Blastopirellula marina: one gene and its partner. The protein of the gene in region 1 binds, or shares a complex with, the protein of each later gene. Links are inferred from orthologs where the notes say so. Each region holds a gene or a part of one and is shown on either strand. Other genes may lie near its edges. The genes, in order: smc and C5Y96_RS07320.

Region 1 (9,110 bases):
GGAAGAGATCCGCAAGGCCTATAAGAAAATGGCCCAGAAGTATCATCCGGACCTCAACCCGGACGATAAAGCGGCTCATACGAAGTTCAAAGAGATTCAGAACGCCTACGATGTGATCGGCGACGCTGAAAAGCGGAAGAAATACGACCAGTTCGGCAGCAATTTCGAGAACATGGGAGCCGGCCCTGGTCCTGGTGGCGGCGGTCCTGGCGGTTTTCATCAATGGCGCTCCGCTGGCGGCGGCCCCGGTGGTGGGCAGTTTGAGTTCGACCTCGGAGATCTTTTCGGTGGCGGCGGTGGGCCAGACCTCTCGGACATTTTTGGTGGCATGGGGGGCGGCGGTGGCGGCGGTCGTCGACGTCATGCCCAGCCGGTGCGTGGTAACGACATTCAGCACGACGTGACCGTTCCCTTCAAGCAAGCCATGGAAGGGGGCGAGATCAACCTGAACGTCCGCCGGCCTGGTGGCGAGATGGAACGGCTGACGGCCAAGATTCCTCCTGGCATTGAAGACGGCAAGAAGATCCGTCTTCGCGGCCAAGGGGACCCCGGCCCCAACGGTGGGCCGGCCGGCGACCTGTTGATTCGGATCCATGTCCAGGCTCACAAATACTTCAAACGCAACGGCAAAGACCTGGAAGTCACCGTACCGGTCTCGTTGGCCGAGGCCATGCTGGGTGGTTCGATCGATGTCCCGACACCAGGGGGTACCGTGACCATGAAGATCCCGGCCGGTAGTTCCAGCGGAAAGCGGCTTCGTGTGCGCGGCCAGGGCGTGCCAGCGACCTCGGGGGATGCGGGGGACTTGTACGTTGTTTTGCAGATTGCCCTGCCTGAGAAACCGACCGAAGAGTTGAAGCAGGCCGTCGAGAAGTTCGCCGAAGATCACGCGGAAGATCCCCGCAAGGACCTTAGCTGGTAGCGGAAAGGAAAGCGAGTGACGGAGAAGTCTCATCGGTTTCCGCCTCAGCTACGTCTGAAGACCCCAACCGAGTTCGACGCGGTGTTCACACGCCGCGCCTCGGCTGGTAACGGCTGGTTGGTGGTGTACGCCGCCAAGAATTCGCTCGGCGTGTGCCGCATGGGGCTGGTCGTTGCGAAAAAGAAGATCGGCAACGCGGTCCAGCGCAATCGCTGGAAGCGGCGTCTGCGCGAGGCGTTTCGGCTCAACCGCGAAAAACTTCCCAGCGGGTTCGATTTCGTCGTGCTGCCACAATCGAAGAAGCATCCGAGCTTCGAGGAACTCGAAAATGGCCTGGTGCAGTTGGCGCATCGCGCTGCCAGAAAGTGGAAGCGAAATCACAGCCAGCAGACCCCACCGACGGAAGGCCAGCCTCCGGGAGGAAGGCCGCGCGGATGATCTACCTACGATTCCTTTACCAGGGCTGGCAAGCACTGCTGTCCGAGGTGATGATCTTCGCCGTGCGGTGCTATCAGTACACGCTCAGTCCTTGGATCGGACAGTCGTGCCGCTTCTACCCAACGTGCAGCAACTACTTTATTGGTGCCGTGCGAAAGTATGGCCCTATTTCGGGGGCCCTGCGCGGCGCGTACCGGATTTTGCGCTGTAACCCCTTCTGTAAAAGCGGCTTCGACCCGCCGTAAGCCTAAACCGAATGGGAAATTGCTCTTGATCGTGCTATCAGATTTTCCTACTCTTTGCCGCATCTAGATCCGGGGGAAGGGAATTCTTCGGACTACTACCGTAGGTTTTTGACGGACCAGCAATCCAATGCCACGGCACGGACGCTCTCATACGGCTTACCTTTTTTCGACACTTGGCCTGATCGCGGTTGGGGTTATCCTCACCTCGGGGTGTACTGCCCCGTGGACCAGCGACAGTGGTTCGTCGATGAGCTATCTCAATCCCTGGTCTAGCGACGACAAGGAAAAAGACGAGCCTTCGCACGACTGGGAAAAGATCCGGACCGTCGGGGATCTGACCGTTCCTGGTGGCATGAACAACGCCAAGATCAAAGGGGTGACGCTCGTCACGGGGCTTCATGGCACCGGTAGCGATCCTCCACCTTCGCAGGCCCGCGATCTTTTGCTCAACGAAATGCGAGTCCTGCAAGTCGATCAACCACAACAGTGGCTGGCCTCGCCGCATACGGCTTTGGTCATGATGGAAGCGATCATTCCACCAGGAGCACGCAAAGGGGATACAATCGACGTCGTCGTCTTCGCCCCGCCCGAGACCGATACGACCAGCCTGGAAAACGGCTATTCGCCATCAACCCGAATGTCGGAAATGGCCTTCCTGGGTGGCCGAGCACGCAAAGGCAACGACATCGCGATGGCCTCGGGACCAGTCGTATTGGACAGCGTGATCGAAGGAAACAGCAGCAAGGCAAACATGCGACGCGGCCACATCCTGGGTGGAGCTGTAATGTTGGAAGAACGCCCGCTGGCACTCGGCCTGATCGAAGGAGAGGTCTCGATCGCTGCGAGTGCCTCGATCGGTGCCGCGATCAACAACCGCTTCCACATGTACCGCGAAGGGACCAAGCAAGGGGTCGCCACGCCGATGACCGACAAGTTGATCACGCTGGACATTCACCCGCGTTACAAAGACAGTATTTCGCGTTACGTACGGGTCATTCGCTTCATCCCGCTTTCGCGATCGACGGAATTCCGTCAACGCTACCTGGCCGAGTGTGAAGCCGAATTGCTGGAAGAATCAACCGCTCAGGCAGGTGCGCTCAAGCTGGAAGCAATTGGCAAAGAAGCGATCCCATCGCTGAAGAAGGGGCTCGAATCGCAAAACGAATTGGTTCGTTTTTGCTCGGCGGAAGCCTTGGCTTACCTGAACGATTCGGCCTGTATCGAGCCTCTTACCGAGGCGGCCCGCACCAACAACGGCTTCCGTTTTCGTGCGTTGCAAGCGCTTGGCTCGTTTGACGACTTGGATGTGATCGACAGCCTGGAAGGCCTGCTGCACGAAGAAAGTGCCGAAGCTCGCTATGGTGCTTTCGATCAGCTGAAGAAGCGATCGAATCAGTTGCCATCGATCGCTGGCGAACTGTTGGATAACCATGTGCAGTTGCATCACGTGCGATCGGCATCCTCGCCGATGGTTCACTTCCGTTTGAAGGACCGGCCTGAAATTGCCATCTTCGGGACCGACGTGCGTCTTAACGGCGATGTGGCCTTCGTCGGGCAGAATGGTCTCACGATCCGCTCGTCTGGGCATCGTAAGGTCACCGTTACCCGCTTCCAGCCAGGGGGTGGCGAGCTGGATAAGGAATGCTCGAACGACCTGAAGGAAGTCATCAAGGCCCTCACCGAGATCGAGTGTGGCTATGGCGAGATCGTCCGAAATATCTTCGCCCTGCGTAACGAGGGGTACCTGACCGCTCGTGTCGAGGTGAATGCGATGCCGCGTCCTGACCGCAATTATGTCCGCTCGGAAGAGCTGATGGCCCAGGAGTCGGACGAGGACGAAAACCTCACGGATAACTTCTCCCAGTCGTCAGAATCTGCCAAAACCGAAGAGTCTTCCGAAGTAACCACCTACGCGGAAGGGGATGACACCTTGATCCCGTCGTTCGATTAGAGGACTCTGGAGTGTTTATCCACTGTGTCCCTTTAATCTGCCCCTGGGTCGGAGCCGAATATGCTGAAAGCCTTAGAGCTTCACGGCTTTAAGAGTTTTGCCGACAAGACTCGTCTGGAATTCCCCGCGGGAATTACGGTCGTTGTCGGCCCCAACGGTTCCGGCAAATCGAATATCGTCGATGCGATCAAGTGGGTTCTCGGGGAACAGAGTGCCAAGAGCCTGCGTGGCAAGGAGATGGCCGACGTCATCTTCAAAGGCTCTAGCGCCCATGGCCGTAAGCCGATGAACGCCGCCGAGGCGACCATCATCTTCGATAACGCCGAAGGGACCTTGCCGATCGATGCCCCCGAAGTCCACGTCACGCGGCGTGTGTTTCGTAGTGGTGAAGGCGAGTATCTCATCAATCGGCATCCCTGCCGCCTGCGTGACGTGAAGGACCTGTGCCGCGGAACCGGTATCGGCACCGACGCCTACAGCATCATCGAGCAGGGAAAGGTCGATACGCTGCTCCAGGCATCGCCGCGCGATCGCCGAGCCGTGTTTGAAGAAGCCGCCGGTATCAGCCGCTTCAAGGCTAAGAAGCTGGAGACGCAGCGGCGGCTCGACCGGGTTGACCAGAACCTGGTGCGGCTGTCGGACATCGTTGAAGAAGTTGGCTCCCGCTATCGCAGCATCAAAGCCCAGGCCGGCAAAGCTCAGAAGTACCGCGAATACACCGAGCGACTGCAGCTGCTGCGCACCGTCGTGGGAATGGAGGACTGGAACAGCCTGTCGGTCCGGGTCGAGCAGTATTCGAGTGAACTCGAAGCGCTTCGTAAAGATCAAGCCAATGCTCAGGAAGTCATCTCGACGGCGGAAGCTGGCCTCGAAGGAGCGGAAGCGAAGCTGTTCGAGATGCAGGCCGGCCTGACGCAGAAGGAAGAGCAGCACGCCAAGCTCGCCCAGCGGCTGGCTACCCTGCACTCTTCGTCGGGCATGCAGTATCGGCTGCTGAAGGATCTAGAGCAGGAATCGACGTCGTTGTCGGTGAGCCTGGTCCGTAACTTCGGTTCATTGCGGGCGCTGACCACCGACTTTTCGACTTCGCAGCACGATCTTTCTAAAGCGAAGACGCAACGCGACGTCGTTTCGGCCGACCTGGAAAGTGTCGAGGCGGCTACCCAGGAAGTACAGACCGAGATCGAAGCCAGACGCGAGCAAGGGGAAGCCAACCGGCAGCAGCACCTGGAACTGCTGCGGCATGTCTCGACGCTCGACAACGCCTTGGGTGCGGTGAAGGCCCGCATCGAGAGCGATCAGAACCAGTTGGAAGCGATTGAAAAGAGCATCGAGCGCGACGAGACGCGTCTGGGAGAGCATCGTAGCGAGCTCGCTCAGTTGACTCAGGACGAAGGGGGCCTGATCGAGCACCTCTCGACCGCCCAGGCCGACGTGACCGATGCGAAGGGTTCGCTGCGGAAGCAGGAACTGGAAGCGAAAGACATTCAAGCCGACCTCGATGCCCTGTCCCGCCGCCGAGCCGTAGCCGCGGAACGTGCCTCGGTGCTGGATGAACTGGAACGCACCAGCGAAGGGGTGAACTCTGGCGTCAAAGAAATCTTGTCCCGAGCACGCGTCGAACGGCTACCGCTGTTTCAGTCGGTGATCGGCCTGGTGGCCGACGTGGTGCGTGTCGATGTTGAATATGCCCGGCTGATTGAAATCGCCCTGGGGGATTCGGCCCAGCTGGTGATTCTGGAAAACGGCGAGCTACTGCAGCAAGTGCTTGAGCGAGAAGTGATCTTCCCTGGCCGTGTTGGCCTGCTCGATATGCAGTCACTACCGGCTCGCGATAATGCAGAGCCGCCTGGGCTGCGGCACGAACCGGGCGTGATGGGGAATGCCCTCGACTTTGTCGAAGCGGAAGACGAATTCCAACCGGTGGCGTCGTTCCTGCTGGGTGGCATCTGGTTCGTCGACAATGCCCGCAGTGCGCTGGAACTGAAGAAGCGTTACAAGCAGCCGCTTCGCTTTGTTACGCGCGACGGCGAGATGCTGGAAGCGGACGGCCGCGTTTATGCCGGGCCCACGACCAATATCGGTGGTATTATCTCGCGGCGAAGCGAACTGCGAGCCCTGCGCAATGAAGTCGACAAGCTGCAGCAGGCCCTCGAGAAAAAGCAAGCGATCCTGGAAGAAGTTCAGACCGCCGTTGCCCAGCAGAAGCAAGCCTTGGAAGACCTGGTCGGTCAGCAGCAAGAGGCCTCGTCGGTGCTGACTGAGCACCGGTTGGTGAAGCAGCGGCTTGAGTCACGCATTACCGATGCCGACAGCGAACTAGCCAAGCGTGTCGAACAGCGCGAAACGATTACCGTTCGCATCGAGAACGACCAGAAGCAGTTGGCCGAGAAAGAACAAGAGCTCACGTCGACCCGAGAAACGATCGCCCAGCTCGAACGCGACAGCGAAGGCCTGACGCAGGTTCTCGGCGAACTGGAAGCGAGCCTGAGCGATAGCCGCAGCCAGATCACCGGCCTAAAGGTGGAACTGGCCCGAGCCGAGCAGCAGGTCGAAGCTCACCAGGCCAGCAGCGAGCGGCTGCAAGCGAACCTCGACGAACGCAAGGCGGCCATCCAAGAGATTCACGCCTCGATCGACCAGAATCGTACCAAGCTCGAGAATCAGCAGTTGGAAATCTTACGGGCAACTAGCGAGTACGCCTCGGCGATGCTGCAATTGACCGAGTCGCAGGAACAACTGACAACCGAGCGGGCAGCCCGGAAAGAACTGGAGAAAGCGAAGTCAGAGCACACGGCCCGCCTGGTCGAGGCCCGTCAGAAGCAGCGTACGGCCGACGATCAACTGCACCGCAAGGAACTTGCCTTCACCGATCTGCGGCACGAACGGAGCACGCTCGAGCGGCGTCTGCGCGACGACTATCAGATCGAGATCTCAGAAGTCGAACTCGATATCCAGGAGATCGAACTGCCCGGGGACCGGGCCGCGATCGACGAAGAGATTGCCGACCTGCGGCGGAAGATCAGCAACATCGGTTCGGTCAACATGGAAGCGCTCAAGGAGCTCGACGAGTTCCAGGCCCGCTTCGAGCAACTCGATGGTCAGCTAAAAGACCTGACTGAAGCGAAGGAATCGCTCGAGAAGATCATCAGCAAGATCAACATCGACAGCCGCCGACTGTTCGAGGAGACTTTGGAAACGGTTCGCAGCAACTTCCAGGTGATGTTCCGCCGCGTGTTCGGCGGTGGTTCGGCCGATATTATCATCGAAGAAGGGGTCGATATCCTGGAAGCTGGCATCGATGTCATCGCCACGCCCCCTGGGAAGAGCTCGCTCAACATCTCGCTGCTTTCCGGTGGCGAACGTGCCCTGACGGCGGTCACGCTGCTGCTGGCCATCTTCCAGTTCCGTCCCAGCCCGTTCTGTATTCTGGACGAAGTGGACGGCCCGCTCGACGAAGCCAACATCGGCCGCTTTGTCGACGTTCTGAACGGCTTTTTGGATTGGACCCGCTTTGTGATCGTGAGCCACTCGAAAGCCACCATGGCCGCCGCCACGACCCTGCACGGGGTGACCATGCAAGAGTCCGGCATCTCGAAACGCGTCAGCGTGCAGTTCGACGACGTCAACGAAACAGGCGACGGCGATATCTCGGTGGCTTAGTGCCTGACTGCCCTGCTATCTAAAAGAATCGCAGCGCCGCTTCGCTGCCGGGTGGAAAACCTTGCTCGGTTAGTTCGGCCTCAATGCGTTTGATTTCCTGCATCGCGGAATCGAAGTCGACTTCTTCATCGTCGATCATGTAAACGATCTCGCCCCCAAGACGTGACTGGACATACTCGACCGCTTTGCGCATCCGCTCGGCGATGGTCGACGGTGCGGCCGCGCGAGGAAGACTGAACAGGAAGGCGAGGTCCTGCGTTTGGAGACGCCCTGCGGCGATCTCTTCGGGCAGGAAGTAGCCAGGCGGGGTTGAGGTTTCGACGCTGAAGTAATAGTCGTCGCCGATGCCGGTGGGATTGATCCAGTGGAAGCAGTCCATGTCTCCCCAGGTTAGTCCCAGGTACAGCATGACGTCCCAGATCTCACGCCCTTCGAACAGCTTTTCATCCGGTGCGACTACGAGAAAGACAATCGTGCGATCGACTTGTTCTGGTAGCCGTGACAGGTAGAGGGTCCGTGCGGCAGCTTCTTCGGGGGTGCGTGTCGGCTTGGATGGTTGCTTCGATGCTGTCGCTGGCCAGTGCCGACTTGATGCCATCGAGCCGTGCCTGATACTTTGCGGCGGTCGCGACTTCGGCATCGTCTTTCCAGGCCGAGAAGTAGTCCCAGGCAATCTTCAGACCGGTGACCTCGGACGGGCCATCGGCCGAGATCAGAAAGGTCCACGAACCGGTGGCGGCGTCTTTGCCGTATAGGGTCAGTCCGCCGTGCTCTTCGCGGAAGGTTTTATCGAATGGCTGATCCAGACGCTGAACGTCGAAGACGCTGCCTGCGGGGAATTGAACGTCGACGATCCAGTCGGTGGCTTCCTCAGGCAGGTACTCTTCACGTTCCCAACTGGGTGCGGTCGCGCCGGGATGGGCAATCGTGCCCAATAGGTGGCTGACATCTTCGCTTCCCTGCGAGGGCAGCACGGCATCGGCGCGGGCTTGCGATTGGCTGCTGGTGCTGAGGTAGAAACCATCGAGCGGGTTTTCTTCAGACAACGTAGGCTCCTCACGGTTACAGCCTGCCAGCAGGCACAAGATCAGCGAGATGAGAAGGAGACGATCGAGCATGGCTCGTCCTTCGAGAATGGTGTTGGACTGGCCGCGATTATAGCAGACCTTTCTGAGAACCCATGAATAAATCGAATCTGCTTTTATCAACGTGGTGTATCGCCATGCATGTCGGACACGACAAGCGTTCTTGGTGGATGTGCTATTCGGGAATGGGTTGCTGCTCGTAGTAGGCAACTCCGATAGTGCGATCGTAGATGATGAAATGATAGAGCCCATCTGCTTGCCAGATCACGCGAAAACCGTCGGCGATCATTTCGTTTCCATAAGAGAGAATCCATGGCAATCGATTGGGGCTAGGGGACGTTGCGTTGACGGCACTTGCTAGTTCTTCCCATCGTCCGTCGTTTTTTGATACCACCGAGTCATGGTTCGATAGCCATGCTCGAAATGGGGCCTCTTGCATCTCGTAGCTGGCCAGAAGCAGCCCACTGCGGTCGCGCTCGTAGGTGATGGCCTGGGCCGCGTCTGGCACCGAAAAGGGAGCATCCGCTACGGCGACATTGGCTCGGTATACCGATTGGTTCGCGTGAGCCCGATAGGTGGCCGGAATCATGATCAGCCCCAGCACCACGCACAGGGCCATGATCTCTCGCAGGGAAACGACGAGACGCTTCTTGGTAGGGTTCTGCTCGGAAAACTTCTTGAGCTTCCAGGCCCATCGTCCGTTGAACCAGAGCGATGCGATCGTCAGCATTCCGATGATCGTCCAGACGACGGATTGCTCACGGCCCCAGATTTCGGTCGAAATGGGTTCGTTGGAATCGATGTCT
Region 2 (7,882 bases), on another replicon or contig:
CTACAACCAACTGCTCGACAACTGCCCCGAGTCAATGACTCAGAGGCTCAACGAAGAATCGATCCAGCGGCGTCAACCATTCGGGGCCGCTCGCCAGCACTTGAATGCTTACCTGAGCAATCGCCGAGCAAAGCAGCTCGCGCACGTTCGTCTGGCACTGATCTTCTCGCGGATGGGTTATCCCGACGCGGCAGGCAAGCAGGTCGATATCGTCCCTACTGCATCCGCTCGGATGCAGTGCCGGATCGAGTGCTTCATCACGCTGGCCCATCAAGCCATGCGTCGCGGCGAGCTGAACGAAACGATCGAGTACATTCACCGGATTGTCGATCGTCTGCACCGGGCGATCGAATGCGGAGCGATCGTCGACCCCTGGAACATCCTGGGCTTCGATGGCCAGTTCAGTTTGTTCCCCGCGTATGAAAACAGTGTCCGCGATCATCGCGTCGACGACTTGGCCCGGATGATCGAACAGATCTTCGACCTCATGTCCCAGGCACTCAGCGAAGCGGCCGTTCGCGATGACGAAGCCGTTCGCTCGAAAACGGCCTGGGCATTCGAAGAGTTCAGCATGTGGTGGCATCAATTCGCCACGCACGAGCTTTCCAGCGTCGACAGCCCCAGTGGCGACGAGGCGTTCGCAGCCGCACGACGTGTGGCCGACGCCCTGCGTCTGTGGCACAAGGCCGGGGCGGAAGCTGGCGACATCGCGTTCTGGTCGCCGCACGTCGAAATGTTCGATTCCCCCAAGGCGTACGGCCTGGTGGTTCAAGCGCTGCTCGAACGAAACGACTTCGTCACGACGATGGCACTTTTGATGAACTGGTTGGAGCAGGCCGATGAGATCCCCCTGCATCATCTCGATACGTCGTACTTCAGCATTGCGACACAGTGGATTCTGACCCTCCAGAAACATCGCGAGTCATTGTCCGATACACCTGAGAATCAGGCCGAAACGTGGCAGATGCTGCAGCGGTTCATGGACTTCCAAGAAGCGAACGCCGGCATCTACAACCGAGTCCCCGGCTGGTTCTCGAAACAAGCCAAGAAAGGCCAGTTCGACGAGGAACTCGACGCGTTGTTCCAAGGGGAAGAGCCAAGCGAAGAGGACGACATCTTTCAGGCTGCCTACGAAGACGTCACCTTCACCGACAGTACCGACGATGGCAACGAAGGCGCGATCTTCGAAGGAGGATCGAGTTCGACCGAGTCGAGCGAAGACCTGCAAGCCGAATCACGCCGCGTCAACATGCACATCTCCTTTCTGAGCTGTATCGCCCAGCAGTGGCAGATGGCCGCATTCCAAGCCCTGCGCACCAATGGCGAGCCGGTCGTCATCGAGAAACTGCTTCAGTGGCGTGAGCAGGCGATCACCAACTATCGTGAATTGCTGGAACTGCTGCTAGTCGTGAATCAACACCAGCTAAGCGATATCAGCGGTGACCACCAAGAGATGGTCGAATACGATCGTCAGCGGGCCGTCAAAGAGTTTATGCTCGAGCGGATTATTATGACGACGGTGAGCACTGCTTCGGCAGCTCGAATCCTCTCGTCGGTTGTGGCGGCCGTTGCCCCAGAGCACAAGCAGTCGCTTGATAATCTTGAAAAGGAGATTGGTGCCGAGCAAACACTGGCCGTCGATCTGTTGGCTGCAATCCTGGCAGGCGATGCCGAAGCAGTCCAGCAGCACTTTCCACCGATGCTCAATACGTTGAAAGATAAGCCGCTGCTCTATGTGCCGATCTCGAAGAGAGGTGGCCCACTACGGATTGTCTCGACACGCGTCCGCCAATCGACCATCCGAGAGCTGCTGCACTGGCTACCACGAATTGGACAATACGACTTCTCGCGTCAGATGCTCGACACGGCGCGAAAGATGGAAAACGACAACCCGATCGGGCCCGGAGCCATTACCGAGTTCGACGCGTTGTTTGAAACCGGCTTCCTGGCGATCATCGATGCGGTCGTGGCTTCGTCGGAAAGCTGGGAAGTCGCCAAGGAAGGTACCTCGGAACTCGACAACGCTCTGGTCGAATGCCTGGAACATGTCACGCAAAACCTGTTGATTGTGTGGCTTAATCATAGCCGCACACTGCGGTTGTCGGCGGTCGAGAAGTTTTCCGACCCTGGCCAATGGAAACTTGTGCAAGCTTTCATTCAGCGGTACGGGGCCGACCTGTTCACACAACACTTCTTCAATCGCGGCAACATCCGCAGCATTTTGCATGGCGGCGTGGAAACCTGGATCGAAAAGGTTCGCCAGCAGTGGCCTGAAGACAACTGGCCTTTGTTCATTCAGGCCATGGGCACGAATATCAATCGCACCGAAGCGATTGCCTGTTTCAGCATGGTACTGGAAGCCGTGCTAGAGAACTTTGCCGAGTACCGCGACTACAACAGCACGACCACGCAGAGTGACCGCGGCGAGTACTTATACATGTTCCTCGACTTCCTGCGCCTACGGACCGCGTACGATCGGGTCTCGTGGAACCTCAAACCGATTGTCATGACGCACGAAGTCCTGGTCCGCACTGGCCACGCCGAAGCCGCCCAGATGTGGCGCAAGGCCTTGGCCGACCGCATCGAGGACGAAGCCGACAAGTACGTGAAGAAACTGCGTGAGCTGCAGCGCGAGTACGCCATGCAAATGCCCACGGTTGCCGACCGCATCAAGGAACGCTTCGTCAGGCCATTGGCCGTCGATCGTATCTGCTCGCTGGTCGAACAGGCAATGACCGACATGGGAAGCGAAGACGCCAACACGGCCTTCAAACTGCTGGTCGACGAGGCAGAAGCTTTAGTTGAAGAGCCCAGCGGCGTGGGGCTCGATATCCCGGCCTGGCTCAAGGCCTTGGACGAAGAAGTGACCAAAGTCGAACTCGAAGCTAGCTTCTCGACCGAAAACGAAGCCTGGCAACCTGGCGAAGCGATTCCGCTCAGGAAACTTTCGCTGGAAGAAGTTCACGATCAAATCGACAGCTGGACGACCCATTTCCCTTCCGGTGGAGACGACGAAGAGGAATAATGGAACAGTCCCCTCAGCGCTTGTCCCCTCGCCCCTTTGGGGAGAGGGCTAGGGTAAGGGGCTGAAGCGGGTACATGGGTCGCCCCCTCACCCTAATCCTCTCCCCCGCTGACGGTGCAGAGGGGACCAGATGTCGTAAATCTACAGGTACGCAACCATGAACTTTCGAGTTGAAATCCCCATCTATCGTGGGCCGCTCGATCTTTTGCTGTACCTGGTTCGTAAGCACGAGCTCGATATCGTCGACATCCCTATCGCCCAGGTAACCCAGCAGTACCTGGCCTATCTCGATATTCTCAAGGCGATGGACGTCAACAGCGTGGCCGACTTCCTGGAGATGGCCAGCACGCTTATCGAGATCAAATCGAAGCTGGTCCTACCGCAAGTAGAAGACACGGACGAAGAAACCATCGACGATCCACGCGAGCAACTCGTCGAACGCCTATTGGAATACAAGCGATTCAAAGACGCAGCCAGCTTGCTGGAAGATCAAGGACGCAACTGGCAGCGGCGTTTTACCCGCATTGCTGATGACCTTCCCCCGCGGAAGGTCGATATGGCCGATCAGCCGATCAACGAGGTCGAACTGTGGGACCTGGTCAGTGCGCTTAACCGCCTGCTGAAAGATAGCAAAGCCCAACAACCGACCAATATCGTTTACGACGACACCCCGATCCGTGTGCACATGAAAGCCGTGCATGCGCGGATTGTTCAAGAGGGAAAGGTGCGCTTTCATACTCTTTTTCCTCCAGATGCCGCCAAGACACGCATCATTGGCATCTTCCTCGCCCTACTAGAGCTGATCCGGCACTATAATACGCTGGCACATCAGGACGAGGGAGAAAGCGAGATCTGGATTACCGCCGGCGAAGGATTCACGGCCGAAGTTCATTTCGAAGATGTCGACGAATACGAATCGGGAAAAGCATCGACGGAGTGAACCTGACTTTGCGATGGAACGTCCTTCCCTTCCTCGATCCATGGCAACTCGAATGGGAGCGATCGGCGTAAACGACGCTTCGGCTCCTGATCACACCCCATCTGCCTGATCGAGGGCCACGATGGAATCCCCAGAGATACGCAACTCAGACTTTCACGATCATGCTCGACAACGCACCGCTGCGAAAAATTGAATTCAACGGACTGACGATCGAGGGCTATTCCCGCGCGGCCGTACAAACTTATTGGCGCATCCCCGAAATGAAGCTCGGCTTCGATCTGGGCTTGCAGCCGTGGGACTTCATGGGCACGGCGACCTGGTTTGTTTCTCATGCCCATCTCGATCACATTGCTGCGTTGCCGGTCTATGTGTCGCGTCGACGGCTAATGAAGATGCCCCCGCCGGTGATCTACATGCCAGAGGTCGCGGTTGGCCCTGCCCTGCAGGTACTCAAAGCATTTAGCCGGTTGGATCGCGGCAAGATGCCCTGCACAATCCATCCCGTGCTGCCTGGGGCTGAAATTGAACTCTCGCGCGAGTTGATCGTCAACGCCTACGAAACCAAGCATACCGTCCCTTCGGTTGGATATGTCGTTTCGCAGCGACGTCGCAAACTGAAAGCAGAATACCAAGAGCTTCCAGGGGATCAGATTCGCGATCTCCGCCTTGGCGGCACCGAGGTCACCGAAGAGCATCGTCATCCCATGCTGGCTTATTTGGGAGACAGTCGGGCCGAGGCCATGGACAACAACCCGCAGTTTTACGAAGCCGACATCTTGATCATGGAGATGACATTTGTCTCGCCAGAGCATCGCAAGGAGAAGATTCACAAGATGGGTCACATTCACTTGGATGACGTTGTGGCGCGGCAAGATCGTTTTCAGAACAAGATGATCATCGCCTCGCACTTCAGTACGCGATACAACAATCGCCAGATCCAAGAGCACGTCAAAGCGAAGTTGCCAAACATGCTCGACGGTCGGCTGAACTTGTGGCTATGAGCGCCCCTTCCGGTACGAACGAGTCTCCGCGCAGTGCGTACGTCCATGTCCCTTTCTGTACGCACCGCTGCGGTTACTGCAACTTCACGGTCATCGCCGGCCGTGACGATCTGACTGGGGCCTACTTGGAAGCACTCGAGACGGAACTGGAGCAACTCCGCCAGCCGTACGAGGTCGACACGCTTTTTCTGGGTGGTGGCACCCCGACGCATCTTTCGCCGCAAGAGCTCGAGCGGCTACTTACACTGACGACCAAGTGGTTCCCCTTAGCGGCAGGTGCCGAGCTCAGTGTGGAAGCCAACCCGATCGACATCGTCCCTGAAAAAGTCGATGTGCTTCAATCTGGCGGGGTCAATCGCGTGAGCCTGGGCGTCCAGTCGTTTCGAAGCGATAAGCTGAAACTGCTCGAGCGGGATCATGACCGACGACAGGTCGAAGCCGCCGCTGAGTTACTGCTGCCTCGCATTCCCAATCTCAGCTTCGATCTGATCTTCGCCGCTCCTGGTGAAACGCTGACCCAGTGGGAAGAGGATCTTAGATCGGCCATCGCACTCGGAACCACGCACATCTCGACTTATGGCCTGACGTTCGAAAAAGGAACAACCTTCTGGAATCGACTTCATCACGATCAACTGCACGAAGTCGACGAGGAACTACAGCGCGAGATGTACCTGGCCGCGATCGATTATCTCACCGCAGCAGGCTTCGAGCACTACGAAGTTTCCAACTTCGCTCGACGGGGATATGAAAGCCGTCACAATATGCAGTACTGGCTGGGCAAACGGTATTTTGCTGCAGGGCCCGGGGCATCGCGTCATGTGGGTATGATTCGCGAGACCAACCATCGCAGCACCACCGCCTACATCCGCAGGATGCAACAAGGCACCTCTCCCGTGGCAGAACATGAAGAGCTCACATCGCAGATGAAAGCCACAGAGCTTCTAGTGTTTGGACTACGAATGCTCGCTGGCGTTCACATTCCCACCTTTAAGAAGGATACCGGGATGACTCCCTGGGAGTTGTGCGGGACCAAGATTGACCAGTTTATGGAACTAGGCCTACTAAATCATAGTTATGAGCGCTTACGGTTAACGCGTGAAGGACTATTACTCGCTGATACCATTTGCGTGGAGCTGCTTTGAGCAGAATGCCTGCCAAAGAGCTGGAAAACACCACTCCATTAGGTGCTACGGCACCCATCTTGATATACACAAACATTAAGTCTACTAGGCACGAACAGCCAAATATCGGCGTTCTCTCATAAATTGTGCTTTGTACCGAAGTACCAATCAGGTAGAGTGGATATCCGTGAAGCGAAAAGATTTTCCGACTTCACGCAAAACTCTTACTGCCAACCTTGGTTCAACCAGAATAGCTCTCGACGAAAGAAACGTTCGACTGCTCTTCATCTAACGGAACAAATTGTCGAGGCGTCCATTGCATCGCCTTGGGGGAGTTCCCCGGCGATGTCACACCCCCAATCCTTGGCCAGTTAACCTGGGAGTGACGCCATGATTCAGATTAAACACCGCGATACGGGCGAAGTCCTGTACGAGGTTGATGCAGACGCGTTGGCAGGTGCCAAGCTCGTCGGCAAGAACCTCGCCGGGGCCGACCTTTCTTCGCTTGTTCTTCGTAATTGCGTTTTTGATAGCGACAACCTGGACGAAGTTTGCTTCAAGAATTCAGATCTTGAAGGAGCCAGTTTTATGGGGGCCAGTGTGAAGCATGCCTGCTTCGATGGTGCCAACATGGTTGGCGTGACGATGACCGATGCGATACTCAACGAGTCTTCGCTCAAAGAGGTCAACCTTACCAAAGCCAATCTCCGCTACGCGAAGCTTCACAATTGCGATCTCACCGGTGCCCGACTGGTGGAAGCCGATATCAGCATGTGCGATCTGCGCTGCGATATGCCAGGGGCGAACCTGACGCGTGCCGATCTACGTGGTGCCAATCTCACCGGTGCCAACCTGACCGGGGCCAAAGTGGATGAAGCCGACTTTACTGACGCCACGATGACCGATGCTCACTTGGAAGGCTGCTACCTGGAACGCGCGATCAATGCGTGCACCAAACATAAACCTTTCAAGCCCAAACCGCAGGCCGTCAAACGGCCTTGGTGGATGGTTTGGGCGACCTAACCGTCAGAGCACCAACGACGTGGTGGGCTCATGCATTTCACGGCAAGAGATACCGACTGGCCTTTAGACAAGCATCTTTTCGACAACATTACCATGCACATCGGTCAGTCGGTAATCGCGGCTTTGGAAGCGATATGTGAATTTTTTGTGGTCGATACCTAGCAAATGTAAAAGGGTCGCGTTCAAGTCGTGTACATGAACGGGATCCTCGGTGACGTTGTAGCCCAGCTCATCAGTCGCCCCTAACTCGAAACCAGACTTCACCCCTGCCCCGGCCAGCCACATCGTAAAGCAGCGGCTGTGATGATCGCGTCCGTAATCATTGGCCAAGATCGATCCTTGAGCGTAAGCCGTTCGACCAAACTCCCCTCCCCAGACCACTAGCGTATCTTCCAGTAGTCCAAGCCGAGCCAGATCGTTAACCAGTGCCGCCGAAGCCTGATCGGTGTCGCGGCACTGTCGCGGAAGTTCTGTATTGATGCTGCGATGCTGATCCCAGCCGCGATGAAACAGCTGAATGAAACGAACGCCCCGTTCGGCCATCCGGCGTGCCAAAAGGCAATTAGCGGCATAAGTGCCAGGCTTCCTGGCATCTTCTCCATAGGCCGTAAACACCGACTCTGGCTCATTTGAAAAATCTGTCAGCGTGGGTATCGACATCTGCATGCGGTACGCCATCTCGTACTGCGCGGTACGATTCTCGATTTCTGGGTCACCTACCTCGGCAGCCTGACGCTCGTTCATTGCCGCCAAGGTCTGCAGCACGCGGCGG

Evidence for each region.
Region 2: the proteins of smc (region 1) and C5Y96_RS07320 are in contact, whole or in part, in a crystal structure (PDB 3ZGX), measured with the Bacillus subtilis proteins. The link is inferred for Blastopirellula marina from one-to-one orthologs.

The regions. Positions count from the first base shown.
Region 1 is NZ_PUIA01000035.1:330,421-339,530, reverse strand. What follows is about bases 3,236-7,419. They hold smc (chromosome segregation protein SMC), read left to right. Parts: upstream 3,236-3,616; coding sequence 3,617-7,219; downstream 7,220-7,419. Other genes in these bases: C5Y96_RS11265 (cell division protein ZipA C-terminal FtsZ-binding domain-containing protein), read right to left, coding at 7,239-7,419; C5Y96_RS11275 (flagellar basal body P-ring protein FlgI), read left to right, coding at 3,236-3,556. In the rest of the region: C5Y96_RS11290 (DnaJ C-terminal domain-containing protein), read left to right, coding at 1-922; rnpA (ribonuclease P protein component), read left to right, coding at 938-1,360; membrane protein insertion efficiency factor YidD, read left to right, coding at 1,357-1,605; more of C5Y96_RS11275, read left to right, coding at 1,733-3,235; more of C5Y96_RS11265, read right to left, coding at 7,420-7,640; C5Y96_RS27765 (hypothetical protein), read right to left, coding at 7,663-8,337; C5Y96_RS11255 (hypothetical protein), read right to left, coding at 8,480-9,110. UniProt on the Bacillus subtilis protein: Required for chromosome condensation and partitioning.
Region 2 is NZ_PUIA01000017.1:334,210-342,091, forward strand. Bases 2,118-5,073 are described here. They hold C5Y96_RS07320 (segregation and condensation protein A), read left to right. Parts: upstream 2,118-3,182; coding sequence 3,183-3,965; downstream 3,966-5,073. Other genes in these bases: C5Y96_RS07315 (hypothetical protein), read left to right, coding at 2,118-3,025; C5Y96_RS07325 (MBL fold metallo-hydrolase), read left to right, coding at 4,127-4,966; hemW (radical SAM family heme chaperone HemW), read left to right, coding at 4,963-5,073. In the rest of the region: more of C5Y96_RS07315, read left to right, coding at 1-2,117; more of hemW, read left to right, coding at 5,074-6,108; C5Y96_RS07335 (pentapeptide repeat-containing protein), read left to right, coding at 6,478-7,110; C5Y96_RS07340 (DUF1501 domain-containing protein), read right to left, coding at 7,174-7,882. UniProt on the Bacillus subtilis protein: Participates in chromosomal partition during cell division. May act via the formation of a condensin-like complex containing Smc and ScpB that pull DNA away from mid-cell into both cell halves.